4 regions of the Streptomyces sp. NPDC001231 genome follow, and region 1 is predicted to be linked to each of the others. Evidence: riboswitches for the same ligand, from Rfam matches in the RefSeq annotation. Region 1 holds a riboswitch; each other region holds the start of a gene.
The links. Region 1 has a riboswitch for cobalamin ahead of ACFY3J_RS00310 (prenyltransferase/squalene oxidase repeat-containing protein). Riboswitches for the same ligand answer to the same signal wherever they lie in the genome.

Region 2: linked by a shared signal. The riboswitch ahead of ACFY3J_RS21095 ((2Fe-2S) ferredoxin domain-containing protein) and the one ahead of ACFY3J_RS00310 (prenyltransferase/squalene oxidase repeat-containing protein) in region 1 are both predicted to bind cobalamin.
Region 3: linked by a shared signal. The riboswitch ahead of ACFY3J_RS16610 (CbtB-domain containing protein) and the one ahead of ACFY3J_RS00310 (prenyltransferase/squalene oxidase repeat-containing protein) in region 1 are both predicted to bind cobalamin.
Region 4: linked by a shared signal. The riboswitch ahead of ACFY3J_RS33485 (ribonucleoside-diphosphate reductase subunit alpha) and the one ahead of ACFY3J_RS00310 (prenyltransferase/squalene oxidase repeat-containing protein) in region 1 are both predicted to bind cobalamin.

What each region holds. Positions count from the first base shown of each region.
Region 1 covers NZ_JBIAXS010000001.1:59,387-63,379, forward strand. The annotation lists gene ACFY3J_RS00300 (glycosyltransferase family 4 protein) at 1-335, opposite strand, end outside; gene ACFY3J_RS00305 (TetR family transcriptional regulator) at 554-1,177, shown strand; TPP riboswitch at 1,177-1,352, opposite strand; cobalamin riboswitch at 1,478-1,606, shown strand; gene ACFY3J_RS00310 (prenyltransferase/squalene oxidase repeat-containing protein) at 1,716-2,936, shown strand; gene ACFY3J_RS00315 (SCO2322 family protein) at 2,933-3,577, shown strand; gene ACFY3J_RS00320 (CbiQ family ECF transporter T component) at 3,570-3,993, shown strand, end outside.
Region 2 covers NZ_JBIAXS010000016.1:189,868-193,860, reverse strand. The annotation lists gene ACFY3J_RS21105 (enoyl-CoA hydratase/isomerase family protein) at 1-731, opposite strand, end outside; partial or broken gene ACFY3J_RS21100 (acyl-CoA dehydrogenase family protein) at 728-877, opposite strand; gene ACFY3J_RS21095 ((2Fe-2S) ferredoxin domain-containing protein) at 1,261-1,659, opposite strand; cobalamin riboswitch at 1,720-1,843, opposite strand; gene ACFY3J_RS21090 (Fpg/Nei family DNA glycosylase) at 1,803-2,696, opposite strand; gene ACFY3J_RS21085 (maleylpyruvate isomerase N-terminal domain-containing protein) at 2,862-3,632, shown strand; gene ACFY3J_RS21080 (hypothetical protein) at 3,934-3,993, opposite strand, start outside.
Region 3 covers NZ_JBIAXS010000012.1:47,437-51,429, forward strand. The annotation lists gene ACFY3J_RS16595 (DeoR/GlpR family DNA-binding transcription regulator) at 1-361, shown strand, start outside; gene ACFY3J_RS16600 (histidine phosphatase family protein) at 364-936, shown strand; gene ACFY3J_RS16605 (CbtA family protein) at 1,160-1,927, opposite strand; gene ACFY3J_RS16610 (CbtB-domain containing protein) at 1,949-2,167, opposite strand; cobalamin riboswitch at 2,204-2,346, opposite strand; gene ACFY3J_RS16615 (aminotransferase class V-fold PLP-dependent enzyme) at 2,553-3,665, shown strand; gene ACFY3J_RS16620 (MDR family MFS transporter) at 3,717-3,993, opposite strand, start outside.
Region 4 covers NZ_JBIAXS010000038.1:16,459-20,451, forward strand. The annotation lists gene mctP (monocarboxylate uptake permease MctP) at 1-1,085, shown strand, start outside; gene ACFY3J_RS33480 (GNAT family N-acetyltransferase) at 1,164-1,670, shown strand; cobalamin riboswitch at 1,716-1,870, shown strand; gene ACFY3J_RS33485 (ribonucleoside-diphosphate reductase subunit alpha) at 1,993-3,993, shown strand, end outside.

The sequences.
Region 1 (3,993 bases):
TCGCGGTACTCGTCGCGCTTCGGGGTGCGGAAGGGGTCCGGCTGCCGGTAGAGGTCCAGGCTCGGCAGCTCGGTCAGGCGCAGCCGGCCGTCGGGGCCGTCGCCGGCGATCTCACCAAGGGTGTCGAGGGTGTCGAGAACGGGGTAGGGCTGGGCGGCGATCACCTCGACCCGGTGACCGAGGCGGGCCAGTTCGCGCGAGAGGTGGCGTACGTAGACGCCCTGGCCGCCGCAGAACGGGTTTCCCTTGTAGGTGAGGAGCGCTATGCCGAGCGGTCGCTCGCCGTCCACTGCCAGGTCCGCCGGGGACCCCGCCTGACTGGGCTCAGCGGTCACTCCGGCCCCCCTTCTGGCTGCACTGTCCCGCGAGATTACGTCGGGACGCTAATCTAGAACAAGTTTCAGACTTGATCGTTCAGGAGGCTCCGAATCTACCGGCAGGTAGCCACGCTGTGAGCAGCGGATCGGGTGATTCGCACCACGGCCCGCGCCACCGCCCGCGGTCCGGTCCCCCTGCCGGCCCCTGCCTCACCGACTGTCACGGAACGGGATCCATGCCTGCGCGAGCCAGTACCTCCCGGTCGGCCTCACCGCCCCTCACCGAGCGGCAGGAGGCCCGTCGCCGCCGCATCCTGCGCGCGAGCGCGCAACTGGCCGCCCGGGGCGGCTTCGACGCCGTGCAGATGCGGGAGGTCGCGGAGTCCTCGCAGGTGGCCCTGGGCACGCTCTACCGGTACTTCCCGTCCAAGGTCCACCTGCTCGTCGCCACGATGCAGGACCAGCTGGAGCGCCTGCACGGCACGCTGCGCAAGAACCCGCCGGCCGGCGAGAGCGCCGCCGAGCGGGTGGCGGAGACCCTGATGCGCGCCTTCGGCGCCCTCCAGCGCGACCCCCACCTCGCGGACGCGATGGTCCGCGCGCTGACCTTCGCGGACCGCAGCGTGAGCCCGGAGGTCGACCAGGTCTCCCGCCAGACCACCGCGATCATCCTGGACGCCATGGGCCTGGAGGAGCCCACCGCCGAGCAGCTCTCCGCGGTCCGCGTGATCGAGCACACCTGGCTCTCGGCCCTGATCACCTGGCTCTCGGGCCGCGCCTCCCTCGCCCAGGCGAAGGCCGACATAGGGACGGCATGCCGTCTGATCGACCTGACCACGCCCGCCGTGGCGCACGAATAGGACCTACGAGACGGGTTCCCTTCGCCGGTATTACCCGGATCAGGTAATGGGGGTCGCCTTCGGGTCCGACTGCTACCTTCCGGCCTCTCAGCCCGACCGTCGACGTCGGCCTCAGCGGATGCCGTAGCGTCTCGCCAAAGTCGGCTACTCCGGTTGAACTCCCTCACTCGCCTCGTAGGCCACTTACAGAATAAATCCTCCCGCACCGGATGGAACCCCCCAATCCGAAGATTTTTTCAGTTTCTCCCGCGCCGGACGAGACGGGCATCGGCCACCCCTCGGGGCCTTTCCGGTAGGCCGGTAGAGTGACCGGGTCGTCATCACACCCGTTCGGGGGGAAGCCGGTGGAAATCCGGCGCTGACCCGCAGCCGTGAGCCGTCCCGCGAGGGCGGCGAGCCGGAATGCCCGGGACGGGACGTGACCGGCTCATGCGTGTCGGCAGTCCGCCGGCGCATCGCACCGTCGAGGTATACGGAGCCGAGCCGCCGGGGTGTCCCGTGCTGTCCGGCTCCCCGCAGGGAGAGGCACCCGCCGATCATGAACTTCCGCCGCAGCGCCGCGGCCCTGGCCGCCGCCGTCGCCGTGATCGGCAGCGCGGCCCCCGCCGTCGCAGACACGTCCGCCGGCCCGTCCCCGTCGTCGCCGGCTCTTCCGGCGGGGCTCTACGGCACGACCGACCCCCAGTACGACGGCGTCTGGCGCCAGTCCCTGGCGCTGCTCGCGCAGCACACCGTGGATGTGCGGCCCGCCGCCAAGGCCGTGGACTGGCTGACCGGACAGCAGTGCGCCGACGGCTCCTTCGCGGCCTTCCGCGCCGAGCCGGGCAAGGCCTGCGACGCCAAGCTGATGGTCGACACCAACAGCACCGCCGCCGCCGTGCAGGCCCTCGCCGCGCTCGGCGGCCACGACACGGTCACCGGCAAGGCGGTGTCCTGGCTGAAGTCCGTGCAGAACAAGGACGGCGGCTGGGGGTACACGCCCGGCGGGCCCAGCGACACCAACTCGACCTCGGTCGTGATCGGCGCGCTCGCCGCCGTCGGGCAGAAGCCGGAGAGCGTCGTCAAGGACGGCAAGTCCCCCTACGACGCCCTGCTCACCTTCGCCCTGCCGTGCTCCGGCGACGGGGCGGGCTCCTTCGCCTACCAGCCGGACAAGAAGGGCAAGCTCGCCGCCAACGCGGACGCCACGGCGGCCGCCGTCGTCGCCGCGCTCGGGCAGGGCATGGCCCCCAAGGGCAACGCCAAGGGCGCCGAGGCCCGCTGCGAGGACTCGGGCAAGCCCAGCCCCGACCGGGCCGCGGCCAACGGCGCCTCGTACCTCACGCAGGCCGTCGCCAAGGACGGTCACCTCACCTCCTCCCTCCCCGGTGCCACCGACCAGCCCGACTTCGGCAACACCGCCGACACGGTCGTCGCCCTGGCCGCGCAGAGCGGGCCCGCGCAGGCGCAGAAGCCGCTGAAGTGGCTGGAGAAGAACTCCGAGGCGTGGGCCAAGCAGAGCGGACCCGCCGCCTACGCCCAGCTCGTCTTCGCCGCGTACGCGGCCGACGCCGACCCGCATGACTTCGGCGGTGTCGACCTGGTCGAGCGGCTCAACGCGACCGGGCCCGCCCCCGAGTCCGTCGGCAAGGAGGGTGCCGGGGACATCGCTAAGGACAACTCCACTTACGGAGTCTGGTGGACCGTCGGCGTCTTCCTCGTCGCGGGCATCGGCATCGGGTTCCTGCTGAGCGGCCGGAAGAAGCAGGGGCAGCCGTGACACGCGGCCTCCGGGCGCTCGGCGCACCGCTGCTCGCCGCCGCGCTCCTGCTGGTGGCCGGTGCCGGTCAGGCGCAGGCCACCGGCTACCGGTACTGGTCCTTCTGGGACCGCGACGGCGGGAAGTGGACGTACGCCACCGAGGGCCCGTCGACCGCTCGTCCGTCCGACGGCGACGTCCAGGGCTTCCGCTTCTCGGTGAGCGAGGACTCCCAGGACGCGAGCAAGCCGCGCGGGACGGCCGACTTCGAGGCCATCTGCGTCAAGACGCCCGCCGAGAAGGGCAGCAAGCGGGTGGCGCTCGTCCTCGACTTCGGCGTCCAGGCGGACGCCCCGGCCGGCGAGACCCCGCCGGCGCCGCGCACGGTGTGCGCCCGGGTGCCGTCCGACGCGACCACGGCGGAGGCCCTGGCGGCCGTCGCGAAACCGCTGCGGTACGACGCCAACGCCCTGCTGTGCGCCATCTCCGGCTATCCGCAGAAGGGCTGCGGCGAGCAGGTGACGGCGGGCGGGAGCGAGCAGCCGGCCGCGGACGAGCCGCGCGAGGAGGGCCCCTCGGTGGGTCTCCTCGCCGGAGGTGCCGTGGTGGTCGTACTGGGCGCGGCGGCGGTCTGGCAGGCGCGGCGGCGCAGGGATGCCTGACGCCGTGCGGGACCGCGGGCGGGCGGGCCGCTCCGGCGGCGCACCCGCCCGCGGCTCCGCCGGTGTCCACGCGGGCGCCTGGTGGCTGTGGGCGCTGGCCCTGGGCACCGCGGCCACCCGCACCACCAATCCCCTGCTGCTCGGCCTGCTGCTGGCGGTCTCCGGCTACGTCGTGGTGAGCTGCCGCCCCGACACGCCGTCCGCCCGGTCCTACACCGCCTTCGTCCGGCTCGCCCTCGCCGTCCTCGTCATCCGCCTCGTCTTCGCCGTCGTGCTCGGCTCGCCCATTCCCGGCTCGCACGTGATCGTCTCCCTTCCCGAAGTCCCCCTGCCGCACTGGGCGCAGGGCATCCGCCTGGGCGGCCGGGTCACGGCCGAGGCGGTCGTCTTCGCCCTGTACGACGGTCTGAAGCTGG
Region 2 (3,993 bases), on a different contig from region 1:
AGCCGGCCCAGGATGTCCTCGACCGTCCCGGCGGCATAGCAGGGGTCGATCCATTCCCTCTGCGCCTCCAACTCCCCTTGCGGCAGCGGTCGGGCATGGCGCGCCAGCACCTCCCGTACGGGCGTGCCTGCGAGGTCGTCGACGAGGGCCGGCAGGGCCGCTGACGGCACGTAGTGGTCGGCGAGCCCGCAGAGCACGGCGTCGCCGGCGCCGATCTGCGCACCGGTCAGCGCGAGATGGGTGCCCAGTTCCCCTGGGGCGAGGGCCAGCAGATGGGTGCCGCCGACGTCGGGGACGAAGCCGATACCGGTCTCCGGCATCGCGATCCGCGAGCGCTCGGTGACGATCCGGACGCTGCCGTGCGCGGAGACGCCGACGCCGCCTCCCATCACGATGCCGTCCATGACGGCGACGTACGGCTTCGGGTAGCGGGCGATACGGGCGTTGAGGCGGTACTCGTCGCGCCAGAAGGCGGCCGAGGCGGTGCCGTCCCGGTCGCGGACGTCGTCGTGGATGGCGCGGATGTCACCGCCCGCGCACAGGCCGCGCTCCCCCGCGCCGGTGATGACCACGGTCTCCACGGCCGGGTCGTGCTCCCAGGCCGTCAGCGCCTCGTCGATACGGCGCACCATCTCGCGGTTGAGGGCGTTGAGGGCCTTCGGCCGGTTGAGGGTGATGTGGGCGGCCCGCCCGTCGGTGTGGAACAGGACGGGTTCCTCGGCGGCGGTCATCCGAACGCCTCCGTCCGGCCGCGGGCCACGATGACACGCATGATCTCGTCGGTTCCTTCCAGGTTCTGATGGACGCGCAGGTCACGGACGATCTTCTCAAGGCCGTACTCGCCGAGGTAGCCGTAGCCCCCGTGCGGTTGGAGCGCCGGTCGGCGACCGAGTTCCTGGTGCGCGTTGGCGCGATCACGCCGTGCATGCCGTGCACGCCGTGCACACCGGGCGTCGGAATCGGCGGATCCGCGCGGTCCTCGGGTCCTGGAGCCTCCTGCAGTCGAGGTATGTGCATCGTCTCCCTGCTGCCCGCCGCGACCGACATCGTCGCCGAACTCGGGCTGTCGGAGCAGTTGGCCGGCCGGGGCCACGGGTGGTACGCGGGGCGGAGGTGCTCGCCCAGATCCTGCACGGCGTACAGGCCGGCGAGGCAGTCACACCGGCCGAGGCCCGCCCGTTTCCCGGCCGGTGACGACGGTCGGCCTCCTCGCACGTGCGGACCTCCCCGCGCGTGCGGACCTCCCCGCGCGTGCGGGCCTCAGGAGTCCGTGGGACGCCGTGGCGGCGTGATGGCGTAGAGGTCGAGGATGTCCGGCAGGGGAGCCACTCCCGGGCCACCGGCGCGTACCCAGGCGACGATGTCCTCGGTCGCGTCCGCATCGTTGACGAGCCCGAGCCAGACCGGTCGCGCACCGGCGGTCCGGCCCGCGGCGGACGGCTGGACCACGATGACGTTCGCCTGCTCGCACACGTCGAGGCAGTCGGAGATGCGCACCGGCACCTCCGCACGCAGCCGCGCGGTCTGCGCCGCGTGATCGACCCCGGCCACCTTGGGGCTGCCGCAGCAGCAGTCCCGGCACACGACGACCCGGCACGGCACCGGACCGCTCCCCGCCACGGCACCGTCCGGCGCCTCGTCCGTCGGCTTTTCGGACACGCCGCACCACTCCCCTCCCGGGGAGATCCGCCCCGGTGTCGATCGAGGAGGCGACCGCATGAGTCTCCTGGCTCCCGGGTCGTCACTCGTCCCGCCTTCCCACCCCGGGCGGGGGCAGTGGCCTTCCGGAACTCGCTCACCGGTCACAGTGGCGGGACCGCGCCGGATTCACACCGGCTTCCTCGGACCGCCGTCGCCTTATGTCGCCGACCATCATCCCATTGCCGTTCGCTCACTGGGGAACGGTCGCTTCGCTCATTGCCGGCACTGGGGGCACCAGACCGTGCGGCGTCCGCCGACGCGGTTCGAGCACAGGGGCCACCCGCAGCGAGGACATGTCGGCTCGCGGTCGTCCCGGTGCCCGGTGAGCCAGGAACGACGCGGTGGCACGCACCCGGCGCGCACGGATGTCTCAAGGACCCGGCCCATCCCCGCGTGGATACGCCGAAGCGCGGATCACTCAGGTCCCGTGCCGGGGTCCGCGGTGCCACCCGGGCCCGCCAGAGGATCTCGTCGCACAGGAGGTTCCCGAGGCCCGCGATCACGGACTGGTCCATCAGCGCGCTCTTGATGGCACGCCGTCGTCCCGACAGCAGCTTCCGCAATTCCGCTCCGCTCAGTGTGAGGGCGTCGGGCCCCAGACCGTCCGTGATCCGTGCGACCTGTGCGTCGTCGGCCAACTGCACACCTTGGAGCTTGCGTTGATCGCGGTAGCGCAGGTGCCGGGAGTCGTCGAGCGTCAGCACGATGCGGTCGTGCGGTGCGAGGGGCTCGTCCGGGGCACAGCACCGCAACGATCCCGTCATACCGAAATGCCAGACCAGTACGCGACCGCCGTCATCCACCGGCACGAACAACCACTTGCCGTGCCGCCACCCCTCCCCCAGACGCCTCCCCTTCAGCCCCCTCCGGAACCGCTGCGCGCTGACACCCCGCAGCACCCCGGTGTCCCGCACCTCGACGTCCGTGACACACCGCTGCCGGCCGCAGGTCATCAGCACCTCGCGGAATCCCTCGACATCCGGCAGTTCGGGCATGCGCGCGTCCGGGCTCTTCGTCGTACGGTCGTCAGACCGCCGTACGCGCTGACGGGTACCCGTGGAGGACGAGCCCACGCGCTCGGCCCCCTGCTCCGAGGCGTCATGCCTCCGATCGGACGCTCGCCGGTTCGACGGACGGCTCGACCGGGATACCCATGGCCCGTGATCCCGTCCGAGGTCGACGACACGCTGCCCGAGCTGGCTCCCTTCGTCCACGCCGTGCAGGGCCGAAGGCCCGACGACGGCACGTGGTGCGAGGTGTGGACGGTGCGTGACGTCCTGGTCCACCAGACGGGGAACGCCGAGGTACTGGCCCGCGTGCTGCGAGCATTCCTCGCCGGCACACCGGTGGAGACCAGGAGCTTCGAGCGCGAGGCTCCCTACCGGCGGATGTCGGACGCCGAGCTCTGGGCGGCGTTCATGACCAACTGTGAACAGCTCACCGAGATCGCCGCGGCCGCCGCGCAGGACCTCTCCCCGGACACCGAGGTGATGTGGACCGGCCGTTCCGTGAAGGTCCCCTTCTTCGCGGAACACATGCGTGAGGAAATGATCCTCCACCGCTGGGACCTGACCGGCGACGACCGGACGGCCGTGCAGTCCCTCAGCGAGCCGTGGATGACCGAGCACAGCGTGGTGTCGGTCGGCCGTCCCTTGCTGGTCCGGGGCCGCGCCGGTCTGGACCTGGGGCCCGGGGGACGGGTCGAGGGCCGCCTGCGCACCCCGGGCACGGACGACATCGTGGTGACCGCCGACGCCGAGGGCGGCACGATCCGGTTCGCCGCCCCCGAGGGCCCGGCCACGCTCAAGAGCGACGCGGCCACCCGCGTCCTGCTGCTGTGGGGCCGCCGCCCCGCCGAACCCACCCGCTGTCACAGCACCGCGGGCCCGGAGGCGTTGCGCAGGGTACGGACCCTCCTGGGCGGCTACTGAGCGATCGTTGCTTTCGGGCCGACCTGGCCCACGGCCTGCCGGCGCTTCACCCAACGGGTGTGGCTGCCACGGCGAACAGCCCCTCGTAGGGTGGACCGTCATGGCCGAGTCTCACCCACTGCTGGGCATGTTCCTCAATGCTGCCGACGGACGCTTCCCGCCTGCAGACGGCCGCGTAACAGTTCTTCCGCCCCTGCCGGGTGGGCTGGAGTGCTCGGTCGCCTTCACCGGGCACGCCGTGATCGCCACCGCCCTGTCCACTTCCGACGTCCAGGCTCACGGACCAGACGGTTACGGGGCTTCAATGGCTCCTGGTTTCCTGCGTTACCTCGCCGGTCGCGAGGGGTGGATCGACAGCGTC
Region 3 (3,993 bases), on a different contig from region 1:
CCTCCTCGTGCCCGGCGGCCGGCCGCGTCCGGGCGAGGGGGCCCTCACCGGACCCCTGACACTGGCCTCGCTGGCGGCTCTGCGCTTCGACACCGCTGTCATCGGCTGCTGTGGGCTGACCGCACAACAGGGCCTGACCGCCTACGACTTGGACGACGCGGCGGTGAAGCGGGCCGCGATCGACTCCGCCCGGCGCGTGCTCGCCGTGGCCGACGGCGCCAAACTGTCCCGTACGGCGCACGCCTTCGTCGCGCCGGTCTCGCGACTGCACACCCTCGTCACCGACGATTCCGCGCCACCGGGCGAGGTCGACGCGATCCGCGCCGCGGGCACGGCCGTCAACACCGCGCGACAGGAGTGAAGTTGACCAGCCGAGTCACTCTCGTCTCGCCCGCGACGAGCCCGTCGCTGCGGCAGGCCCGGTTCGACGACGGCGACTCGATCGACGACGGCGGGACGGCCAGGGCCCGTTCGGCTGCCGGGTCACTTCCCGCGGCCGCCCGCGTGCTCCTGTCCCCGAGCGCGCGCTGCCGGGAGACCGCGTCGGCGCTCGGCCTCGACGGCGTGGCGGTACGGGAGTTGGCCGGTCTGGACGCGGGCCGCTGGCGGGGCCGGACCCTGGAGGAGGTGATGGCCACCGAGCCGGAGGCGGTGGGTCGCTGGCTCGCCGACCCCGACCGCGCGCCGCACGGCGGGGAGTCGGTGCGGGACGTGTGCGAGCGGGTCGGGCGCTGGCTGGACAGCGCGCGGGACACCGACGGCCGTACGCTCGCGGTGGTCGAGCCGGAGGTCGTACGGGCCGCGGTCGTCCATGTGCTGGGCCTGCCCGCGGCCGGCTTCTGGCGGCTGGACGTACCTCCGTTGACGGCAACGGAGTTCAGTGGACGGGCCGGCCGCTGGAATCTGCGGCTCGGACAGCCGCTGGCGGCACCCTGAGGAACGCGACAGGGCCCCCGGACGGTTCCGAAGGGCCCTGTCGTGCACCGAAGGGGTCAGTGCGCGGCCGGGACCGCGCGCCCGGTCGTGGCCGTCACCGGCCTGGGGTTCAGTGGACGGGCCGGCCGCTGGAATCTGCGGCTCGGACAGCCGCTGGCGGCACCCTGAGGAACGCGACAGGGCCCCGGACGGTTCCGAAGGGCCCTGTCGTGCGCCGAAGGGGTCAGTGCGCGGCCGGGACCGCGCGCCCAGTCGTGGCCGTCACCGGCCTGGGGTTCAGCATTCGCCCGGCCAACTCGCCGAAGAGCAGCCCGAATCCGCCCCACAGGACGGTCTGCGTGGCCAGGGCGGAGAGCCGGAACCGCCACAGCAGGGTGGCCGGGAAGTCCGCCGGCACCTCGTTGACGGTGGGCAGGAAGGCGTACGCCAGCCCGATCACCACGGCGAAGGCGGCCACCGCGGCCACCGTCGCGTACCACGTGCCCAGCGCGGGCGCGAGGCGCTTGCCCAGGATGGTGGCGGCGATCGCGAGGAGGATGCTGAGCAGCATCATCAGGAAGTACAGGGTCGTGCGCTTGCCGATGGTGTCTTCCTGGCCGACCGCGGGCGGGTTGGCCGGGTACTTCAGGAACGGCACGACGTACACGGCCAGCAGCGCGCAGCCGGACAGCAGCAGCGCGGTCGCCCGCGGGGAGAAGCGGCCCACGCGGCCCAGTGCGAAGCAGAAGGCGAGCGCGGCGATGCCGCCGAAGGCGACCCCGTAGACCAGGACGCCGGTGGCGAGACCGGCGGTGGACTGGAGGGAACGGGAGACGACTTCCACCTCGTCATGAGAGTGGGAATGGGAATGGGAGTGCGCCTCCTCGAGGCCGATCGCCTTGTCGACGAACGGCTCCCCGAGGAAATAGGCGACGGCCAGGGCGAGCACACCGGCGGCAAGGCCGGCGAGCATGCCCCGTACCAGAAGGTTTCTTACCGTTGCGGAGTTCATGAGCGTGCGGTGTCCCTCGCCTCAGTGGCAGGGGAAACCGAGCAGGTGGCGGGCGTCGTGCACCCACTCGTGGACGTCCGTGCCGCTGAACACGGAGGTGGCGCCCTGCTCGGCGCCGACGAAGTAGAGCAGGACCAGCATGAGAACGCCGAAGAAGACCGCCCAGGGAGCTATCGCCTTCAGCGGCAGCGTGGCGGGAACGGCGGGGGTGGCGGTCGGCTGAGCGACGGTCTGCGCCATGGCAGAACCTCCTCTGGGAGTTCGCGTCCCATCTCGGTGGTGCACAGGACGACAGCCACGGGTCTGACTCACGAACACCCCGGGGGGCGTTCGCATACAGTGGCGCGACCGTGCCGGATTCCCACCGGCTTCCGTCGTGCCGTCGTCGATATCGCACAGACGGTATCGCGTGCCGCGCGCCCGGCCAAGACCGCGACCACGGACGTGATCTTCTCCACCGAGCCGCCTCCACCTGCTCACGGATCACCTCACCATCAGCGCGGCGGGCCCCGGCAGCCGTGTATCAGACACTCCGGCGCTGTGGCAGGATGCGCGCGGGCAAGCTCCGCGCCACCGCCCGCCGCGCCAGTCGATCCGCACGCACCACCCCGGAGGGACGAGCCCCGTGCTCACGTCGTACGCCGCCCACTTCGACACGCCCGCCGGGTACCTGGACTTCGCACGCTTCGGGCCGCCCTCCCGGGACGCCGTCACCGCCACCGCACGCGCCCTGGAGGCGTCCGCCCGCGCCGACCACACCACCGTGGACGCCCTGATGCGCGCGGAGGAGACCGCGCGGGACACGGCCGCCCGCCTCGCCGGCACCGACGCCCGGCACACGGTGCTCCTCCCGAACGCGTCCACCGGTCTGTTCCACGCCGCGCTCGGCATCAGAGAGGGCGTGGTCCTCGCGCCGCGCTCCGACTTCCCCGCCAACCACTACCCGTGGCGCCGCTCCGCGGATCTGGGCCGGGCTACGCCGCGCTGGATCGACCCCGCACCCGGCTCCGGAGTCACCCCCGATCTGGTCCGCGCCGCGCTGACCGACGACGTCGTGGCCGTGTCGGTCAGCGCCGTGGACTTCCGCACCGGGTTCCGTGCCGACCTGGCGGCGCTGCGCGAGGCGATCGGGCCCGACCGGCTGCTGATCGTGGACGCCATCCAGGCGTTCGGTGTCGCCTCCCTGCCCTGGGACGCCGCCGACGTGGTGGTCGCGGGCGGCCAGAAATGGCTGCGCGCCGGATGGTCGACCGGCTTCGCCACGCTGTCCGACCGCGCCCTGGAATCCCTGGAGCCGGTCCTCACCGGCTGGACGGGCGTCGAGGACGTCGGCCTCTTCGACGGAGCGGAGCACCCGCCCGCCCCGGACGCACGGCGGTGGTCGATCACCAATCTGAGCCCGGTGACGGCCGCCGCGTTCGCGGCCGCGCTGGACCTGGTCGAGCGGCACACCGTCGCCGCGATCGAATCCGCGATCGCCACACGGATCGCCGAACTCACCGAGGTCGTCGAGGCGTGCGGCGGCCGCGTCCTCTCCCCCGCCGACCCGGCGCGGCGCGCGGGCATCCTCTCCTTCACCCTGCCGGACCACGATCCGTGCCTCGTCGCCAAGGCGCTGCACGCCGAAGGCGTCACCGCGACCGTGCGCACCGACTCGCTCAGGCTCTCCCCGCACGCCTCGACCCCGGCGGAGGCAGCCGAACGGGTCGCCACCGCACTGTCGTCCCTGGGGAGTTGAACCCGCGGGTCGGCGACACCTTGAACCCGCGGGTCGGCGACCTCCTTTCCGTCAGGCGGGGGCGGGCTCGGGCTCTGCCTGGGTGGTGAGCCGGCCGGCCCGGGCGAGCGCCGCGACCGAGGCGGCGCAGACGAGTCCGGTGGCGGTCAGGGCCGTCCAGGTCATCCAGAGGGCATGGTGCCGCTGGGCGAAGTCCCACAGCGCGCCGGTGACGAGGTTGCCCAGGGTGATGCCCAGGCCGGAGACGGTGTTGTAGAGCCCGTAGTAGGTGGCGACCAGGCGGTTGCCCGACAGGGCGACGACGGTGTCCATCTCGAACGGGTAGACC
Region 4 (3,993 bases), on a different contig from region 1:
TGATCGCCTTCGGTGTGCTGGCGGCGTACACCTACTCGTCGGGGCTGCGCGCGCCCGCGCTGATCGCGTTCGTGAAGGACACCCTGATCTACATCGTGATCGCGGTGGCCATCATCTACATCCCGATCAAGCTGGGCGGCTTCGGCGAGGTGTTCGCCAAGGCGGACCAGAAGTTCAGCGAGTCGGGGACGGGCGGTCTGGTGCCGGCGGCGGCCGGCCAGTGGACGTACGCCACACTGGCCCTGGGCTCCGCGCTCGCGCTGTTCATGTACCCGCACTCGATCACCGCGACGCTGTCCTCGCGCAGCCGCGAGGTGATCCGCCGCAACACCACGATCCTGCCGCTGTACTCGCTGATGCTGGGCCTGCTCGCCCTGCTGGGCTTCATGGCGATCGCGGCGGGCGTGCAGGTGAAGAACGGCCAGCTGGCCATTCCGCAGCTGTTCGAGAACATGTTCCCGGACTGGTTCGCGGGGGTGGCGTTCGCGGCGATCGCCATCGGCGCGCTGGTACCGGCGGCCATCATGTCGATCGCCGCCGCGAACCTGTTCACCCGCAACATCTACAAGGACTTCCTCCGCCCGCACGCGACGCCGAAGGAGGAGACCCGGGTATCCAAGATCGTGTCGCTGCTGGTGAAGGTGGGCGCGCTGGTCTTCGTCCTGACCATGGACAAGACGGTCGCCATCAACTTCCAGCTGCTCGGCGGCATCTGGATCCTGCAGACCTTCCCGGCCCTGGTCGGCGGCCTGTTCACCCGCTGGTTCCACCGCTGGGCGCTGCTGGCGGGCTGGGCGGTCGGCATGGTCTACGGCACGGTCGCCGCCTACGGGGTCGCCTCGCCGACGCAGAAGCACTTCGGCGGCTCGGCGAAGGAGATCCCGGGCATCGGCGAGATCGGCTACATCGGTCTGACGGCGTTCGTGCTCAACGCGGCCGTCGCGGTGGTCCTGACCTTCGTGCTGAGGGCGGTCAAGGCGCCTGAGGGCGTGGACGAGACCCGGCCGGATGACTACACGGCGGACGCCGGCGACCCGGACGTCGAGGTGGAACTCCCGCCGGCCACGGCGGCGGCCCCGCGCTGACAACCGGGAGGGGCACCCCACGGGCCGCCGGAGAAATCCGGCGGCCCGCCGCCGTGCCCGTGCGGCACACTCTGGCGCATGGACATCGTGATCCGGCCGGTGGAACCCGGCGAGTACGGCACCCTCGGTGAGATCACCGCCCAGGCCTACCTCCGGGACGGGCTCCTCGACTTCGGTGAGAGCGACGAGTATCTCGGCGAGCTGCGGGACGTGGCCAAGCGGGCGGCCGCGGCCGAGGTACTGGTGGCGGTGGCGGACGGGAAGGTGCTCGGCGGCGTGACCTTCGTCCCCGGCACGGGCCCCATGGCCGACCTAGCCGGTCCCGGGGAGACCGAGATACGGATGCTCGCGGTCGCGCACACGGCGCGAGGCCGAGGCGTCGGCGAGGCCCTCGTACGGGCCTGTCTGGACCGGGCACGGGCCGTGGAGGGCTGTGTCCGCGTGGTGCTGTCCACCCAGAGCGCCATGCACACCGCCCACCGCATCTACGAGCGCCTGGGCTTCGTCCGCACGCCGGGCCGGGACTGGAACCCCCTCCCGCACCTGGACGACATCATGCTGCTCACCTACGAGTTGACATTCTGACACGTTCCTGAAGCGACACGGCACAACATATGGGGGTGCCCGACTCACTCAGCACAAGATGTATGCTCGTGCTCACTGTCGCCGCAGGGGAATCCGGTGCGAATCCGGAACTGTCCCGCAACGGTGTACTCGTGCGCGTATGCCCCCATGGGCCGCCACGAGCGTCAGTCCGAGGACCTGCCGACAGTGCGCCCGGCCGTCCGGTCCGGGTGCCCTGACGTCCGGGCTTCGTGGAATGGGCCGGTGGACGCGGCGCCGCGTGCGCTCGTGTGCTGCCCCCTGCCCTCGGCGAGGCCCCGTGCCGAGCGAGGGAGAGCTCCACGTGACCATCGCGCCAGCAGACCCGGTTTCAGCCACAGCTCCGGAAACCGACGGTCCAGGTGCCGTACTGCTGCGGACCCTGACCGAGCTGACCGCCGACCTCCCCGACGCCGACCCCGGCCGGGTCGCCGCCGCCGCGCTGCGCGGCCGGTCGGCGCGGGCCGACGAGGCCGAGTTGCGCGAGCTGGCCACGGAGGCGGCCGCCGGGCTCATCTCCGAGGACCCCGCCTACTCCCGGCTCGCGGCCAGGCTGCTGACCCTCGCCATCCGCGCCGAGGCCGCCTCCCAGGGCGTCGTGTCCTTCACCGACTCCGTCGCCGTCAGCCACCGCGAGGGCCTTCTCGCCGACCGGACCGCCGAGTTCGCGCGCCGGTACGCCGACCGCCTCGACGCGCTGATCGACCCGGCCGCCGACGACCGCTTCGGCTACTTCGGCCTGCGCACCCTGCACAGCCGGTACCTGCTGCGGCACCCGATCACCCGCAAGGTGATCGAGACGCCGCAGCACTTCATGCTGCGGGTCGCGGCGGGTCTCGCGCAGGACGACACCGCGCGGTCGGTCGACGAGGTCGAGGCGCTCTACGGGCTGATGAGCCGCCTCGACTACCTGCCCTCCTCCCCCACGCTCTTCAACTCCGGTACGCGCCACCCCCAGATGTCGTCCTGCTACCTGCTCGACTCCCCCAGGGACGAGCTGGACTCGATCTACGAGCGCTACCTCCAGGTCGCCAGGCTGTCCAAGCACGCCGGCGGCATCGGCATCGCCTACTCCCGCATCCGCTCCCGCGGTTCGCTGATCCGCGGCACCAACGGGCACTCCAACGGCATCGTGCCGTTCCTGAAGACCCTGGACGCCTCGGTGGCCGCCGTGAACCAGGGCGGCCGGCGCAAGGGTGCCGCCGCGGTCTACCTGGAGACCTGGCACTCGGACATCGAGGAGTTCCTGGAGCTGCGCGACAACACCGGTGAGGACGCCCGCCGGACGCACAACCTCAACCTCGCGCACTGGGTTCCGGACGAGTTCATGCGCCGTGTGAACGCCGACGGGCAGTGGTCGCTGTTCTCCCCCGCGGACGTGCCGGAGCTGACCGACCTGTGGGGCGAGGAGTTCGACGCCGCGTACCGCGCCGCGGAGGCGCGTGGCCTGGCCAGGAAGACCATGCCGGCCCGCGACCTGTACGGCCGCATGATGCGCACCCTCGCGCAGACCGGCAACGGCTGGATGACCTTCAAGGACGCCGCCAACCGCACCGCCAACCAGACCGCGCAGCCGGGCCACGTCGTCCACTCCTCCAACCTCTGCACGGAGATCCTGGAGGTCACCGACGACGGCGAGACGGCGGTGTGCAACCTGGGTTCGGTCAACCTCGGCGCGTTCGTGGCCGGCGGTGACATCGACTGGGAGCGGCTGGACGAGACCGTCCGCACCGCCGTCACCTTCCTCGACCGCGTGGTGGACATCAACTTCTACCCGACCGAGCAGGCGGGCCGCTCCAACGCCCGCTGGCGGCCGGTGGGCCTGGGCGCCATGGGTCTTCAGGACGTCTTCTTCAAGCTGCGGCTGCCCTTCGACTCCCTGGAGGCGAAGGCCCTGTCCACCCGTATCGCCGAGCGGATCATGCTCGCCGCGTACGAGGCGTCCGCCGACCTCGCCGAGCGTGACGGCCCGCTGCCCGCCTGGGAGAAGACCCGTACGGCCCAGGGGGTGCTGCACCCCGACCACTACGACGTCGAGGTGACCTGGCCGGAGCGCTGGGCGGCCCTGCGCGAGCGGATCGCCGCCGTCGGCATGCGCAACTCGCTGCTGCTCGCCATCGCCCCGACCGCCACCATCGCCTCGATCGCGGGCGTGTACGAGTGCATCGAGCCGCAGGTCTCCAACCTCTTCAAGCGTGAGACGCTCTCCGGGGAGTTCTTGCAGGTCAACTCGTACCTGGTGAACGATCTGAAGGCGCTCGGCGTCTGGGACGCCCGCACCCGCGAGGCGCTGCGCGAGGCGAAC